DNA from 3 places in the Actinomadura scrupuli genome. Region 3 is predicted to be linked to each of the others. Evidence: predicted binding sites of a transcription regulator. Region 3 holds the regulator's gene; each other region holds the start of a gene.

Region 1 (5,468 bases), on a different contig from region 3:
TGTTCGACTGCGCGATGGGCGAGCGGGTGATCAGCCCGATGGGCCACGTGCGGATGATGGCCGCGGTGCAGCCGTTCCTCAGCGGTGCGATCAGCAAGACCTGCAACGTGCCGGAGACCGCCACCGTCGAGGACATCGAGAAGGTGTACTTCGAGGGCTGGAAGATGGGCCTCAAGGCGCTCGCGATCTACCGCGACAACTGCAAGGTCGGCCAGCCGCTGTCGGTCGCCAAGAAGAAGGACAAGGAGGAGGAGAAAGCCGAGGCCGAACCGGTCGTGGCCGCCTCCCCGCCGGAGGTGCGGCCGGTCCGCAAGCGGCTGCCCAAGCGGCGGCCCGCGACCGTCACCCGGTTCTCGGTGGCCGGGGCCGAGGGTTACATGACGGCCTCCAGCTACCCCGGAGACGGCCTCGGTGAGGTGTTCCTCAAGCTCGGCAAGCAGGGCTCGACGCTCGCCGGGGTGATGGACGCCTTCTCCATGGCGATCTCCATCAGCCTGCAGTACGGCGTGCCGCTGGAGACCTGGGTGGAGAAGTTCACCAACATGCGGTTCGAACCGGCGGGCATGACCGACGACCCGGACATCCGGATGGCCACCTCGATGATGGACTACATCTTCCGGCGGCTGGCGCTCGACCACCTCCCATACGAGCAGCGGGCCGAGCTGGGCATCTTCACCGCCGACGAGCGTTCCCTGCAGGCCTCCGGGGAGGCTCCGGCCGCGCTGCAGGCCGAGGACGAGGTCGACCCGGAGACCCTGGCCCAGTCGGCGCCCATCGAGAAGCCCGTCGACAAGCCGGCCGAGCCCAGGGAGCTGCCCCTGGCGCCGGCACCGGCCGGATCGCCGGTGGACGTGACCGAGAGCCACCAGCGCCGGACGGCCGACGCGCCGCTCTGCATGACCTGCGGCACGAAGATGCGGCCGGCCGGCAGCTGCTACGTCTGCGAGGGCTGCGGCTCCACCAGCGGCTGCAGCTGAAACCGGGCGAAGTCGCGGTGGATGCGGCCTTCGGTCGCGTGCACGTGACGCGATGACCACCGGTCGCGAGGGGTGGCGGGCCGATCCGGCTCGCCACCCCTCGGCGTTGTGGTCACGGATCGCTCGGATCCGTGCCGGGAAGGACATGGGCGAGGGCGCGGCCGAGCACGGTGGCGAATGACTCGGTGTGGCCGGGGTCGAGCCAGTGCCGGGCCGCCACCCGTACGGCACCGGCGATCGCGGCGGCCATGACCTGGGGGTAGAGGTCGTGGGCGGGGTCGGTGCCGAGGCGCTCGGCGATCGCGGCGGCCAGAGGCTCCTCCGCCGTGGTGAAGGCCTTCAGGGCCTCCCCCTCCAGCTCGGAACTGCTCATGATCATGCGCAGGCCGACCTTGTCGGGTTCGGCGGTGCCGTAGTGCTCGATCACGGCTGCGGCGATGGCCTGGCCGAGCGGCTCGGCGGCCGGCCTGGACAGGAGCGCCTGCCCGAGACGCCGGGCCCGGTCGGATTCGACGGCGCAGATCGCCTCCTCCCGGCTGGAGAAGTAGTTGTTGTAGGTGCGGGGGGAGACCCCGGCGGCCGCGGCGATGTCGCGCACTCGTACGAGAGCGAGCCCTCCGGGGCCGTGTTCCACCGCCAGGCGCAGTGCGGCGGTGCTGATCGCTTCGCGGGTGGCCAGTTTGTGGTGGGTTCGCATGTCCACGGGCTCATCGTCGTTCACGGTCCGCAGCTTACCAATGTGATGCGTGCCCCGCACTATATGCGTGGCACGCAAGTTGTGAGTAGAGTGCGGATCGATGCCTGGCACTCATGCCCGGCACGTGCCAACACGAGGGCGTGCTGGGACGGCGAGGCCTGTCGGCAGGCAGGCAGGCCGTCCGTCGCGGGCGCCGTTCCGGCTCGCCCTTTCCCCCTGAGACGAGGAGAGCAATGGCTGCAAAGATGATCGCGTTCGACGAGGACGCGCGGCGCGGCCTCGAACGCGGCATGAACCGGCTCGCCGATGCCGTCAAGGTGACGCTCGGCCCCAAGGGCCGCAACGTCGTGCTGGAGAAGAAGTGGGGTGCGCCCACGATCACCAACGACGGTGTGTCGATCGCGAAGGAGATCGAGCTCGAGGACCCGTGGGAGAAGATCGGGGCTGAGCTGGTCAAGGAGGTCGCGAAGAAGACCGACGACGTGGCGGGCGACGGCACCACCACCGCCACCGTCCTGGCGCAGGCACTGGTCCGTGAGGGACTGCGCAACGTCGCCGCCGGAGCCAACCCGATGTCCCTCAAACGGGGGATCGAGTTCGCCGTCGAGTGTGTGAGCGAGGAGCTCTCCATGATCGCCAAGGAGGTGGAGACCAGGGAGCAGATCGCCTCCACGGCCTCCATCTCCGCCGCCGATCCCGCGATCGGGGAGATGATCGCCGAGGCGATGGACAAGGTCGGCAAGGAAGGCGTCATCACCGTCGAGGAGAGCAACACCTTCGGCCTCGAGCTCGAGCTCACCGAGGGCATGCGCTTCGACAAGGGCTACCTCGCCCCGCACTTCATGACCGATACCGCCCGGCTCGAAGCGGTGCTGGACGACCCCTACATCCTGCTGGTGGCCGCCAAGGTGTCGGCGAACAAGGATCTGCTCCCGGTGTTGGAGGCCGTCATGCGGACCGGTGACCCGCTGCTGGTCATCGCCGAAGACGTCGAAGCCGAAGCGCTCGCGACCCTGCTGGTGAACAAGGTCCATGGGGTGTTCAAGTCCGTGCCCGTCAAGGCTCCGGGTTTCGGTGACCGCCGTAGGGCCATGCTGCAGGACATCGCGGTCCTGACCGGCGGCCAGGTCGTGTCCGAGGACGTCGGGCTGAGGCTGGAGAACACCACGCTGGACATGCTCGGCCGGGCCAAGCATGTCGTGGTGACCAAGGACGAGACCACGATCGTCGATGGCGCCGGTGACCCCGGCGACATCGCGGGCCGGGTCAACGAGATCCGGTTCGAGATCGAGAACAGCGACTCGGACTACGACCGGGAGAAGCTCCAGGAGCGTCTCGCCAAGCTGGCCGGCGGGGTCGCCGTCATCAAGGCGGGGGCGGCGACCGAGGTGGAGCTGAAGGAGCGCAAGCACCGCATCGAGGACGCCGTCCGCAACGCGAAGGCCGCGGTCGAGCAGGGCATCGTGCCCGGTGGTGGCGTGGCGCTGCTGCAGGCGGGCGCCGGTGCGTTCGGCAGGATCGAGCTTGCGGGCGACGAGGCCACCGGTGCCGCGATCGTCAAGCGGGCTCTCGAGGAACCGCTCAAGCAGATCGCGATCAACGCCGGGCTGGAGGGCGGCGTCGTGGTCGAGCGGGTCCGCTCGCTCGGGCCGGGTGAGGGCCTCGACGCCGCGACCGGTGAGTACGTCGACATGTTCCGGGCCGGGATCATCGACCCGGCCAAGGTGACGCGCTCGGCGCTGCAGAACGCGGCGTCCATCGCGGCACTGTTCCTGACGACCGAGGCCGTCATCGCCGAACTGCCCGAGAAGGACAAGGCTCCGGCCGCGCCGAACGCGGGCGGTATGGACTTCTAGACCGGGCCCGTCCGATCCTCGTCAGGGCGGTCCGCCGGGGTATCAGGCGCTGGGAGCACCGCACTCCCCGAATGTGTGCGGTGCGCCAGTACGCCGAGTGCCTCCGAGGCGTGGAGGACCTGGTCGGGGCGGGGAGCCGAGAGGCAATCGGCTCCCCGCTCAAACCCACGGTCCGGGGGACACCTGACACCGGGTCCAGCAGGATCGCGGCGATCACCGCCCGCGTGGCGGCCTCGCGCGGGTCAGGACAGCAGGTCCGTCGCGGCCGTCCAGAGCCGCTCGGCGTTGCCGGGGTCCAGGGCGAAGGGAGCGACGCCGCCGCCGAACATCGGGGGTCGCTGGCTCACGACCGTCGACTCGCCGCAGTCCTCGAAGTAGCGTCCGCTCACACCGGCCAGCAGCGGTGAGGCGGCCACGAGCACCGACGTCGCCGCGCCCTGGGCGACGCTCTTGCGGCGTTCGGGTGGTGTCCGGAGCCCGCCGGTGTGCTGCTGCAGGTTGGTGGCGATGGCCCCGGGGTGCACCGCGTTGGCGATAATGCCGTCGCCGGCCCATCGCCGGCCGGCCTCCACCGCCAGCAGCACCGCGGCCGTCTTCGACTCCCCGTACGCCCCGATGGGGTCGTAGTACCGGAAGCGGTGGTCGAGATCGTCGAAGATCACCGGGCAGGGCAGGTGGGCGTTGGAGCTGAGCGAGACGATACGGGCGCCCCCGGCCCGGGCGAGCGCGTCGTGCAGTCCGACGGTCAGGGCGAAGTGCCCAAGGAAGTTGACCGCGAACTGCATCTCCCGGCCCTGCGGAGTGCGGGTGAGCTCCGGCAGCGCCATGATCCCGGCATTGTTGACGAGGATGTGGAGAGGTCCGTGCCAGGCGTCGGTGAACTCGCGGACCGAGCCGAGGTCGGCGAGGTCGAGACGGCCGACGCCGACGTCCGGGTTGCCGGTCGACTCCGAGATCAGGGCGGCGGTCCGCCGGCCCGCGTCGAGGTCGCGTACGCCCAGCACGACGGCGGCTCCGGCGGCGGCCAGGGCGCGGGCGGTCTCGGTACCGACACCCGACGAGGCTCCGGTGACCAGCGCGCGGGTGCCGGACAGGTCCACCCCGGCCAGGACCTCGTCGGCGGTCGAGGCGAATCCGAACGGTGTCTGCGACGTTTGTGTCATGGTCCGATGATGCGGCGGATCGTCACCGTCAGTAAGTCCCTGCTGACACTGGTACCCGCAGGGACAGGATGCATCGCTCACGGGGCCGTACCCTGGGGTCATGGCGACGGGCGGCGAACTCGGTGCGTACCTGCGGGTTCGCCGTGAGCGGCTGCTGCCCGAGGAGGTCGGCCTGCCCGCCGGAGGACGCCGGCGGGTGCCCGGTCTGCGGCGGGAGGAGGTGGCGCTGCTCGCCGGCATCAGCATGGAGTACTACCTGCGCCTGGAACAGGGACGCGACCGGCACCCGTCGGATCAGGTCCTCGACGGCATCGCCCGTGCCCTGCGGCTCGACGCCGACGCCGAGACCTACCTGCGTGCGCTGGCCCGGCCGGCGCGAGCCGTACGGCGCAGGCCCTCCCGGCCGGAGCGGGTCAGCGCGAGCGTGCAGAGCCTGATCGACGAGTGGACGACCACGCCCGCCCTCGTCCACGGCCGCTACATGACCACACTGGCCGCCAACTCGATGGCCGTCGCGCTCAGCCCCTTCTTCGCACCGGGTGTCAACACCCTGCGCGCGGCGTTCCTCGAGCCGGAGCTGCGGGAGTTCTACCGCGACTGGGACGAGATGACCACCAAGGCCGTCGCCTACCTGCGGTCGGTCATCGGGGCCGCCGTCGACGATCCGCGCCTGGTCGAGCTGGTCGGTGAGCTCAGCCTGCGCAGCGAGCGCTTCCGGGTGCTCTGGGCGCGCCAGGACGTGCACCAGAAGACCAGCGGGGTCACCCGCCTGCGC
Region 2 (5,468 bases), on a different contig from region 3:
CCGGGCCGGTCATCGGGCCCGTCCGGCAGGTCCTCGGTCGGCACCGCCGCCCGGATGGCGCTGCGCAGCGCGTCCGCGATCTTGTGAGCGGCGATGCCGAAGACGAAGGACGCGAACGGCCGCCCCATGTCCCGGTAGCGGGGCAGCGCGGACAGCACCGCGATGCACACCTCCTGGGCCACGTCGTCCGCTATGTGGTACTGGCCCGACACCCGCCCCAGACGTGCCCTGCAGTAGCGGACCACCATCGGGCGCACCTGCCCGATCAGCACCTCGATGGCCGCCGGATCCCCCTGAACGGCAAGGCTCGTCACGTCTTTCAGCTCGTCACGCAGCCTGCCCTGATCGGCCTTCGCCGTACGCATCACCCGCATATCACTGGTAGCAAGCGCAGTCGTGGTCCCCGCGAAGCATCCCTCGGTCACGTAGAGCATGATGCCCAGGGAGATCGGGCCTGTCTCCACTGTCCACGACAACGGAATGGTCACAGTGCGGGAGTCGGGTAACAGAAATCACAGAGTGCGATAGCGCAACTACTGTACGTAGAAGCCAATTCCGTAGCGGTGTCATATTGGGCGCCGAACCGCACACGGTGGCCGCAAAACGACAGAACCCTTAATCGTCTGAAAATACACCGAGCCCCCTGCCGGTGATCGGCAGGGGGCTCGGTGTGCCGCGTCCGGGACGCGGCTCGTCACTCAGTGACCGTGACCGTGGCCGTGACCACCGGCGGCAGGGGCCTCCTGCTCCTCCGGCTTCTCGACCACGAGGACCTCGGTGGTGAGCAGCATGCCCGCGATGGAGGCGGCATTGGTGACCGCCGAGCGGGTGACCTTCACCGGGTCGATGACGCCCTGGCCGACCAGGTCGCCGTACTCGCCGGTCGCGGCGTTGTAGCCGTGACCGACCGGCAGCTCCTGCACCTTGGAGACCACGACGTAGCCCTCGGCGCCCGCGTTCTCGGCGATCCACCGCAGTGGCTCGACGAGCGCGCGCCGCAGCGCCTGGGCTCCGACGGCCTCGTCGCCGGAGAGCCCGAGCGCGTCGAAGCCCTCCTTGGCGACGTGCACGAGGGCGCTGCCGCCGCCGGCGACGATGCCCTCCTCGATGGCCGCGCGGGTCGCGGAGATGGCGTCCTCGAGGCGGTGCTTCTTCTCCTTGAGCTCCACCTCGGTGGCCGCTCCGACGCGCAGCACGCTGACGCCGCCGGACAGCTTGGCCAGCCGCTCCTGCAGCTTCTCGCGGTCCCAGTCGGAGTCGCTGTTCTCCAGCTCGACCCTGATCTGGCGGATGCGGTCGTTGATCTCCTGCTGGTCGCCGGCACCGTCCACGACGGTGGTCGTGTCCTTGGTGACGGTGATCCGGCGGGCGCTGCCGAGCACCTCCAGGCCGACGCTGTCGAGCTTGAGGCCGATGGCCTCGCTGACGACCTGGCCGCCGGTGAGGGCGGCGATGTCGCCGAGCATCGCCTTGCGGCGGTCGCCGAAGCCGGGGGCCTTGACCGCGACGCTGGTGAAGGTGCCGCGGATCTTGTTGGCCACCAGCAGCGCCAGGGCCTCACCCTCGACGTCCTCGGCGATGACCAGCAGCTGGCGCTTGCTCTGCGCCACCTGCTCGGCCAGCGGCAGGAACTCCTGCACGTTGGAGATCTTGCCTTCGACGATGAGCACGTAGGCGTCGTCGAGGACGGCCTCCATGCGCTCGGGGTCGGTCACCATGTGCGGCGACAGGTAGCCCTTGTCGAACTGCAGGCCCTCGGTGAACTCCAGCTCGAGCCCCATGGTGTGGGACTCCTCGACGGTGATGACACCGTCCTTGCCGACCTTCTCGAACGCCTCCGCGATCAGCTCGCCGATCTGCGCGTCCTGAGCGGAGATCGTCGCGACGTGCGCGATCTCACCCCGCTCCTCGACCTCACGCGCCGACTTCAGCAGCAGGTCGGAGACGTACTGCGCCGCGGCGTCGAGCCCCCGCTTGAGCGAGAGCGGCGAGGCGCCGGCGGCCACGTTGCGCAGGCCTTCGCGCACCATCGCCTGGGCGAGCACGGTGGCGGTGGTGGTGCCGTCACCCGCGACGTCGTTGGTCTTGGTCGCCACCTCTTTGGCCAGCTGGGCGCCCAGGTTCTCGCGGGGGTTCTCCAGCTCGATCTCACGCGCGATGGTCACGCCATCGTTGGTGATGGTGGGTGCGCCGAACTTCTTGTCGATGACGACGTTGCGGCCGCGCGGGCCGATCGTCACCTTCACGGCGTCCGCGAGGGCGTTGACGCCGCGCTCGAGGGCCCGGCGAGCGTCCTCTTCGAACTCCAGGATCTTCGCCATGCTCAACTCCTTTCAGCTTCATTGACGCGCTGCGCGCGCCGGCTCACGGACGCTTGCAGGCGGCCCCGTCCGGCGGTGCCCGGCACGGCCCGGTCCCCGGTCGTGTCCGCGCTCCGCGTGGCCGCGCGCCCGTTCACGCAGCCGCCCCGGCCCGTTGCCACAGGGGCCGGACCGGGGCGGTGCATCACGTCTCGGGTGATTACTTCTCGACGATCGCGAGCACGTCGCGGGCCGAGAGCACGAGGTAGTCCTCGCTGTTGTACCTCACCTCGGTGCCGCCGTACTTGCTGTACAGCACGACATCGCCGACGGAGACGTCGAGCGCAACGCGCTGACCCTTGTCGTCGACGCGGCCCGGGCCTACCGCCAGGACGGTGCCCTCCTGGGGCTTCTCCTTGGCGGTGTCCGGAATGACAAGGCCAGACGCGGTGGTCTGCTCTGCCTCAAGCGGCTTGACCACGATGCGGTCCTCGAGCGGCTTGAGAACAACCTTGGTGGCGGTCGTCACGATCTGACCTCCCCTTCGATTGCGATCCTCGACCGGCCAGATTGACCGGTCGCACATGAGAGAGGCGACCCTGGCGGCCTGCCGTCGCGGGTGTCAGACCGACCGTGTCGCTGATTGGCACTCTCCGATTGAGAGTGCCAATTACGGAGGTTATGCCGTGCCGGGAACGTCGTCAACCTGGTCCGGTACAAGGCTCCGGCATGGCGGTGTTCTCGCACGTCGCAGCCTCCCACTCGGCCGTACGGGACACGCCCACCGGGGTGTGCGCGGCGATGACGGACCGATGACAGGAGGATGGCGGACCGGCGGCCGGACGGTGGCGAGCCGGTGCCCGCGGCGGGCCGGGGACACGGGGCCGGGGCCGCGGCGGACGGCTGGTCCATGCCTGGCCAGGTGGTCCCTCGAGGGTGCGGCGGTGGGCTCACGGTGGGACGGGGTGGTCGACGGTGGTCGGTAACGTGGCCGCCGTGGACATCGAGGGGTTCCAGGCCCTGCTCGGCCGGACCGGCCAGGCGATTCTGGCCGAGGCCGCCGACGCGGACCTGAGCGAGGCCGGGCTGCTGGCGACGGCGTCGCGGCTGCGCTCCCGGCACCCCGCGGATCTCGTGGCGGCCGCGCTGACCCAGCTGCGGCTGCGGGCACGGGCCCGCGACAAGTTCGGCCCCGACGCCGCGCGGATGTACTTCACGCCCGCGGGGCTGGAGCAGTCCACCCGGTCGAGCGTCGCGGCGCACCGGGCCCGCCGCTTCGCCGCCCACCTGGGCACGCTCTCCGCGCACGGGCCGGCCGGTGCGCCGCCCGCCCGGCGGCCCCGGCTGCCGCACCCGAGGAGACCCGACCTGGAGCTCACCGGCCCCGAGCCGGAGCTGGAGCTGGAGCCCGCCTGGGGCCCCGGCCTGGAGCCCGTCCCGCAGCCCGGACCGCGCGCCGGCTCCGCGCCCCTCCTGGGATCCGTCCCGGAACCCCTCTGGGCACCGGCCTCGGAGGCGCGGGTCCTGGAGCTGTGCTGCGGGATCGGGGCCGATCTGGTCGCCCGGGCCCGGGCCGGCTGCCCCGGCGACGGCGTCGAGCTCGATCCGCTGACCGCCGCCGTGGCGCGCGCCAACCTGGACGCGCTGGGGCTGGCCGGGCCGGCGACCGTACGGGAGGGTGACGCCGCCCGTCAGGATCCCGCCGGATACGCGGCGGTCTTCGCCGATCCCGGCCGCCGGAACGCCCGGGGCCGCGTCTTCGACCCCCGGGCCTACGAACCGCCGCTCGACGTACTGCTCGCGCTGGCGCGGCGCGCCCCGGCCGCGTGCCTGAAGGTCGCCCCGGGGATCCCGTACGAGGCCATACCGGCGGACGCGGAGGCCGAATGGATCTCCGACCGCGGCGAGGTCAAGGAGGCCGCGCTCTGGCTGGGCGGGCTCAGCGGCCTCGACGGCTCCGCCGGGCGGGGCGGTTCGGACGCGCCGGCCGGAGGAGGCGGGCCGGGCCTGCGGCGTGCCACGGTGCTCAACCCGCCGGGGTCCGGCCGCTCCGGCGACCCGGGCGGGCCCGCGACGCTCGTGCCCGAGCCCGGGCTGGGCACGCCGCCGGTGGGGCCGTGGCGGCGTTATCTGTACGAGCCCGACGGCGCGGTGATCCGGGCCCACCTGGTGGCCGAGGTGGCGGCCCTGACCGGCGGCGTCCTGGCGGACCCGAACATCGCCTACGTGACCAGCGACACCCTGCTGGCGACCCCGTTCGCGAGCGCGTACGAGATCGACGACGTGCTGCCCTTCTCGCTGAAGAGGCTGCGGGCGGAGCTGCGCAGGAGGCAGGTCGGCATCCTGACGATCAAGAAACGCGGTTCGGCGGTCGACGTCGAACGGCTGCGCCGGGATCTGCGGCTCGGCGGCCCGCACGAACTGACGCTGGTCCTCACCCGGATCGGCGCGGCGCCCTTCGCACTCCTGTGCCGGCCCGCGCACGCCATCCGCTGACACGCGACGCGCCAGGACTTAGCAAATCCTGCGCCTTTTCCAGCATTCAATTCACCGGCATTGGTGGATCGTCGGAGCGCGGGGCGGGCGTTCCCGTAACGAATTGACGTGGTGCAGGGGATGAGCGAGTGATGATGCCCGCGAAGCCCGCGCGGGTGTGCTCACGGCGTCGCACAGAATGGCGTTTCATGATCGAGCAATGTGCCGGTCGCCGCGCGGAAACGGCCGCGAACACCGGCCTCCGAGCGGTCGACCACCAGGAAAGCGACAAGCTAGACGACCCGGATAACCATCGCATTCAACAGAACTGAGCACGTTTTCTGCTCCATGTATTACCCACCTTCCAGAGCCACTAAGGTTGGCCCTTCAGCATCACTGCCACTCGCATATATCTGAGGGACAGATATTTGCGGGCGGGCATACGAAGGAGCATCGGGTGGAAACGAATCACAACTTCCTGCAGGCGGGGGGTCAGCCGGTCTCGGACCGGATGCGGGAGTTGCTCGCCCGGGCGGCGCAGGACCACGTCTACGAACAGCGCTCTCAGGGTCAGGTCCTGGACGAGATACGCCAGCGGCTGGAAGGCATGGAGTGGCTGCTACGCGAGGTCCGGGAGCGTGAGCTCAGCGGGCTGACCGGCGACCTGAACACCGTGCGGGGGCAGGTAGACGA
Region 3 (5,468 bases):
CGGCACCCTCCGCGCCACCGTCCCCGCCTGACGAGACCGCTCCGCCTCGGCCGGGCGGCGCTCACGGCTCCGCCTCGAACCACGCGCAGGTGCCCTCGGCGGAGGCCGCCAGGCCGAACCGGCTGGTGAGGGCCGCGACGAGGACCAGTCCCCTGCCGGACTCGGCCAGGGGGCCGTCCTCAGGTTCCCCGATCGGGCCGCCGCCACCGTCACGGATCTCCACCCGCAGGACCCGGCCGGCGGCGCCAACCCGTACCGCCATCTCCGGCCCGGCTCCGTGGACGACGGCGTTGGCGAGCAGTTCACCGGCCGCCAGCCCGGCCTCCGCCGCGCGTTCGGCACAGCCGAGCACCTTCTCCGCCAGGACGCCCACCCGCCGCCGCGCGATCGGGACCTGCTCGCCCGTACGGGGCGCGGCCCACTCGTCGATCACCGGCATCCCGGGCTCGTTCCCCGGCAGCGGGGACCTGGGCCGGCTGCCGTGGACCGGCCGGTCCACGGGGGTCATGGCACGCCGGGGGCGGTCGAAGCTCATGGGTCCGCCTTCACTGGGTCGGGTTCTGGAGACGGTCACCATCGTGCGACTGTTCGACTACGCTCGGCTATGTCCGCAGCCCTCCGGCCGGGCCGGTCCCGCTACAGCTCGCCGAGCCTGTGCTACCTCCCCCGGTTGGACTCCCCGGGAGGTAGCCGCCATGAGCGAGGACATCGACCCCAAACGCTCCGCCCAGGAGCTGTACGCGACCGCCTTGGTCCGGGAACGCACCCGGGCCAGGCTGACCCAGGCGGCCCTCGGGCAGCATCCGGGCGTCTTCGTCTCCCCCCAGCAGATCGGCCACCTGGAGAAATGCCGCCGCCCGCCGACGCTCAGGCTGTCCAGAGGGCTCGACGCGGCCTTCGGCCTGGACGAGTTCTTCGAGGCCCTCTACGAGGCGTACGTCCGCGAGAACGGGACACCGCCCGCGTTCTGGGAGTACGCGGAGCTGGAGCCACAGGCATCCTTGATCAGGGTCTACTCGAATTTCCTGATCCCGGGCCTGCTCCAGACCGAGGAGACGACACGAGCCATACTCCGGGCCGGGCAGAAGCCCGAATGCCTGGACCAGGTAGTGGCGGCCCGCATGGAACGGCAGGAGATCCTGCGCCGGGAGGATCCGCCGGTGCTCCTGGTGCGCCTGGACGAGTACGCGGTGCGCCGCCGGATCGGTGACCCGGAGACCAAGCGGCGGCAGCTAGAGCACCTGCTGGAGTTGATGCAGCGGCCCAACATCGACATCGTGATCGTCCCGGACGGCGCCCCGATCTTCCCCGTCACCTCGTTTACCATCCTGAGCCTCCCGGACGGCCGCCCGGACCTCGGCTACGCGGACAGCATCGACGGGCGTGGAAGTACCATCGAGCCGGGACCGGATCTCATCGAACTAGCGGTAACGTTCGAGCGCATCGGTTCCCGCGCCCTCTCCATCGCGGACTCCGAAAAGTTGATCCGCGCCCTCCTGGAGGACATGTGACGACGGCAGACCTCCCATCCGCTCACTGGCGCAAGAGCAGTCGCAGCGGCGACTCCATCACCTCGGACTGCGTCGAAGTCGCCGATCTCGACACCATGGTCGGCATACGGGACAGCAAGGCCCCACACGGCCCCGCCCTGGCCATGACCCGCACGGAGTTCACGACGCTGGCACACCGCGTGAAAACCGGTGAGCTCGACCTCTGACCAGGGCTCACATCGGCCCCCGACGCGACACCGAATGATCTCCATATTCCTGGAGCGGGCAGGGCGGTACTGTCCGCCCGTTGCTTTGCCCTGACCACCCATACGCGGCTTGCTTTGCCCTGACCACCCATAGGCGGCCCAGGGCCGTATTTGCCCTGACCACCCATAGGCGGCCCAGGGCCGTAACGGACTCCCTTGCACCCGGAGCGCGCGGGGCAGTGCCGTCTCCCGAGGTGCACGGTGTGCCGCTACCAGCGACCGGTCGCGGCCAGGAGCACTGCGGCGGCGGCCACCCCGGCGGTGGAGGTGCGCAGCACGGTCGGTCCCAGCAGGGCCGGCACGCCCCCCGCCGCCGCGAACCGTTCGAGCTCCTCTTCCGTGACCCCGCCCTCCGGCCCCACCACGACCACGAGGTCGCCCTTCGCGGGCGTCACCAGCCCGCTCAGCGGCTCCTGGGCCTCCTCGTGCAGGATCACCGCGGACGCGGCGGACGCGAGGCGTACGGCCACGTCAGCGGTGGTCGCCAGGTCGGTGATCTCGGGCAGCCAGGCCCGGCGGGCCTGCTTGGCGGCCTCCCGGGCGGTGCTGCGCCACCGGCCGAGTGCCTTGTCGCGGCGGTCGGGCTTCCACTGGGTCACGCAGCGGCCCGCCTGCCAGGGCACGATCTCGTCGACGCCGACCTCGGTCATGAGCTCGACGGCCAGCTCGCCCCGGTCACCCTTCGGCAGGGCCTGTACGACGACGATGCGCGGGTCCGGTGCCGGGGTCCGCCGCCGGGTCAGGACGTCGAGCTCCAGGGTCTCCCGTCCGGCCACCACGGCCACCACGCATTCGGCCAGCAGCCCGGCCCCGTCGGTCAGGTCGACCCGCTCGCCCGCGCGCAGCCGCCGTACGGTCGCCGCGTGCCGCCCCTCGGGGCCGTCCAGGACGACCCGGTCCGCGGCCAGGCGGCCGGGCTCGGCGAGGAACACGGGCGGGCTCACGGTCTCAGTCTCCCAGGCGGACGGGGCCGCCGCGGTCCACGACAGCGCAGATCACGGCGGCGCAGATCACGACGGTGCTGATCACGGCGGTGCTGATCACGACGGCCGGGTCAGGCCGTTCAGTCCCTCGTAGAACGCCTCACGCGCCTCTCTTCAACGGCTGCCCTGATTGAAGGCATCCCGCAGCCGGGAGAAGAAACCCTGCTGACCGGGGGCGAACTTGCCGGGGGGGCGCTCCTCGCCACGCAGCTTGGACAGCGTGCGCAGCAGCTCCTCCTGCTCCTCGTCCAGCCGGCTCGGCGTCTCCACGTTGACGTGGATCATGAGGTCGCCGCGGCCGGTCTCGTTGAGGTGGTTGACCCCGCGCCCGTACATCGGGATCACCTGGCCGGACTGGGTGCCGGGCCGGATGTCGACCGGCTCCGGGCCGTCCAGGGTCTCGATGGTCACCTGGGTGCCGAGCGCGGCCGCGGTCATCGGGATCTGCACCGTGCAGTGCAGGTCGTCGCCCTCCCGCTCGAAGATGTGGTGCGGCCGTTCGACGATCTCCAGGAACAGGTCCCCGGCGGGGCCGCCGCCCGGTCCGACCTCGCCCTCGCCAGCCAGCTGGATGTGGGTGCCGTGCTCGACGCCCGCAGGGATCCGGACCTTGATCGTGCGCCGGGTGCGCACCCGGCCGTCGCCGGAGCACTCCGGGCAGGGCGTGCGGATCACGCTGCCGTAGCCGCCGCACTGCGGGCAGGCCCGGGAGGTCATCACCTGGCCGAGGAACGACCGGGTGACCTGCTGGACCTCACCGCGGCCGTGGCACATGTCACAGGTGTCGGGGTGGGTGCCCGGCGCGCATCCCGAGCCCGTACAGGCGGTGCAGACGACGGCGGTGTCGATGGACAGCTCGCGGGTCGTGCCGAAGGCCGTCTCGGCGAGGTCGAGCTCCACCACCAGCGTGGCGTTGCGGCCCCGGCGGGCCCGGCCGCGCGGGCCGCGGGCACCGGCGCCGCCGAAGAAGGCGTCCATGATGTCGCTGAACGGGAACCCGGCGCCGAACCCGGCGCCACCGCCCGGACCGGCGGTCGCGAAGGGGTCCGCGCCGAGGTCGAACATCTCGCGCTTCTTGGGGTCGGAGAGCACCTCGTAGGCCTGGGTGATCTCCTTGAACTTCTCCTGGGTCGCCGGATCCGGATTGACGTCCGGGTGAAGCTCCCGTGCGAGTCTGCGGTAGGCCTTCTTGATCTCGTCCGCGCTCGCGTCACGGCGCACCCCAAGGGTTGCGTAGTAGTCGCGTGCCACTTACGACCCCGCCAGGATCTGACCGACGTAACGTGCCACTGCCCGTACCGCTCCCATCGTGCCGGGGTAATCCATTCGTGTGGGGCCCAGAACGCCCATGCGGGCGAGGGCCTGATCACCGGTGCCATAGCCGACGGCGACCACCGAGGTCGACCGCAGGCCTTCGTGCGGATTCTCCGTGCCGATCCGCACCGTCAGGGTAGACGAATCACCGCTCTCCCCGAGCAGCCGCATCAGCACCACCTGTTCCTCCAGGGCCTCCAGGACTTCGCGGAGGCTCTGCGAGAAGTCGACGTGCGCCAGATTGGCCGCGCCGGCGAAGACAATCTTCTCATCGCTCTTCTCGACCAGGGTCTCCAGCAGCACCGACAGCACCGAGGCCGCGATCACCCGGTCGTCGGCCGGCACCTTCTCCGGCACGTCGGCCACCGCCCCCGCGACCTCGTGCAGCCGGCAGCCGTCCAGGCAGGTGTTGAGCAGCGCCCGCAGGTGGGCGATCGAGTCCTCGGCGACGTCGGCGTAGGTCTCGATGACCCGCTGCTCGACCCGCCCGGTGTTGGTGATCAGCACGAGCAGCAGCCGCCGCTCGCCCATCGGCACCAGCTCGACGTGCCGGACGGCCGACCGGGTCAGCGAGGGGTACTGCACCACCGCGACCTGACGGGTCAGCTGGGCGAGCAGGCGCACCGTCCGGCCGACGACGTCGTCGAGGTCGTAGGCGCCGTTGAGGAACGTCTCGATCGCCCGGCGCTCCGCCGTCGACAGCGGCTTGATCGTGGACAGCCGGTCGACGAAGAGCCGGTAGCCCTTGTCGGTGGGGATCCGGCCCGCGCTGGTGTGCGGCTGGGCGATGTAGCCCTGCTCCTCCAGTACGGCCATGTCGTTACGGATCGTGGCCGGGGAGACCCCGAGATTGTGCCGATCCACCAGCGCCTTGGAGCCCACCGGTTCATTGGTGGACACGTAATCCTCGACGATGGCACGCAGCACCGCGAGTTTCCTGTCGTCGAGCACGCGCTCACCTCCTTGCCGCAGATCACGCCTGGCCCGGCCGCCGGCGCCGCCGCCCTGGCACTCAGAGCCCTGCAGTGCCCCTGGCACTCATAGCCCTGGAGTGCCAGTGTACGGCGCCCGGCGGCGAACCTGACGTAGCCAGGATGCCCCTGCTTCCTGTGCTGTTCTCCGATGGTCGGCTATGTCAGGCTTCTGGCACAGCCATCAGGGGGAGTCTGCATGTACCCACCGCCGAGCGTTCATCCCTCCGAGTTGCGTCCCGGCCGCGGCTGGTACGTCTTCGCCGTCGTGTTCGCCGTCGTCCTGACCGCCCTGGGGGTCGGCGGCTTCGCCTTCGGGGTCTTCTCCGCGGTCAAGTCGATCGACGTCGGCCAGCGCTTCGACGCCGGCGAGACCGTGACGGCGCAGTTGCAGCCCAGCCCGCGCGGCGCCATCTACGCCCGGGTGGTCACCTCCGGCACCAC

The links. The regulator HrcA, encoded in region 3, represses chaperone genes, less so after heat shock. The targets are predictions, from matches to a motif close to TTGGCACTCTCNNNNNGAGAGTGCCAA.
Region 1: the regulator HrcA is predicted to act here: its motif matches at 1,779-1,805, upstream of groL (chaperonin GroEL).
Region 2: the regulator HrcA is predicted to act here: its motif matches at 2,944-2,970, upstream of groES (co-chaperone GroES).

What each region holds. Positions count from the first base shown of each region.
Region 1 covers NZ_JBPCCU010000005.1:33,129-38,596, forward strand. Annotated here, with positions in the region: gene ACRYCC_RS22760 (vitamin B12-dependent ribonucleotide reductase) at 1-977, shown strand, start outside; gene ACRYCC_RS22765 (TetR/AcrR family transcriptional regulator) at 1,090-1,698, opposite strand; gene groL (chaperonin GroEL) at 1,908-3,530, shown strand; gene ACRYCC_RS22775 (SDR family NAD(P)-dependent oxidoreductase) at 3,773-4,693, opposite strand; gene ACRYCC_RS22780 (helix-turn-helix domain-containing protein) at 4,794-5,468, shown strand, end outside.
Region 2 covers NZ_JBPCCU010000001.1:282,807-288,274, reverse strand. Annotated here, with positions in the region: gene ACRYCC_RS01445 (sigma-70 family RNA polymerase sigma factor) at 1-374, opposite strand, end outside; gene groL (chaperonin GroEL) at 699-2,321, opposite strand; gene groES (co-chaperone GroES) at 2,521-2,829, opposite strand; gene ACRYCC_RS01430 (THUMP-like domain-containing protein) at 3,276-4,796, shown strand; gene ACRYCC_RS01425 (apolipoprotein A1/A4/E domain-containing protein) at 5,233-5,468, shown strand, end outside.
Region 3 covers NZ_JBPCCU010000010.1:346,785-352,252, forward strand. Annotated here, with positions in the region: gene ACRYCC_RS35875 (cytidine deaminase) at 1-31, shown strand, start outside; gene ACRYCC_RS35880 (ATP-binding protein) at 62-535, opposite strand; gene ACRYCC_RS35885 (Scr1 family TA system antitoxin-like transcriptional regulator) at 696-1,511, shown strand; gene ACRYCC_RS35890 (DUF397 domain-containing protein) at 1,508-1,717, shown strand; gene ACRYCC_RS35895 (16S rRNA (uracil(1498)-N(3))-methyltransferase) at 1,966-2,700, opposite strand; gene dnaJ (molecular chaperone DnaJ) at 2,854-3,990, opposite strand; gene hrcA (heat-inducible transcriptional repressor HrcA) at 3,991-5,004, opposite strand; gene ACRYCC_RS35910 (hypothetical protein) at 5,224-5,468, shown strand, end outside.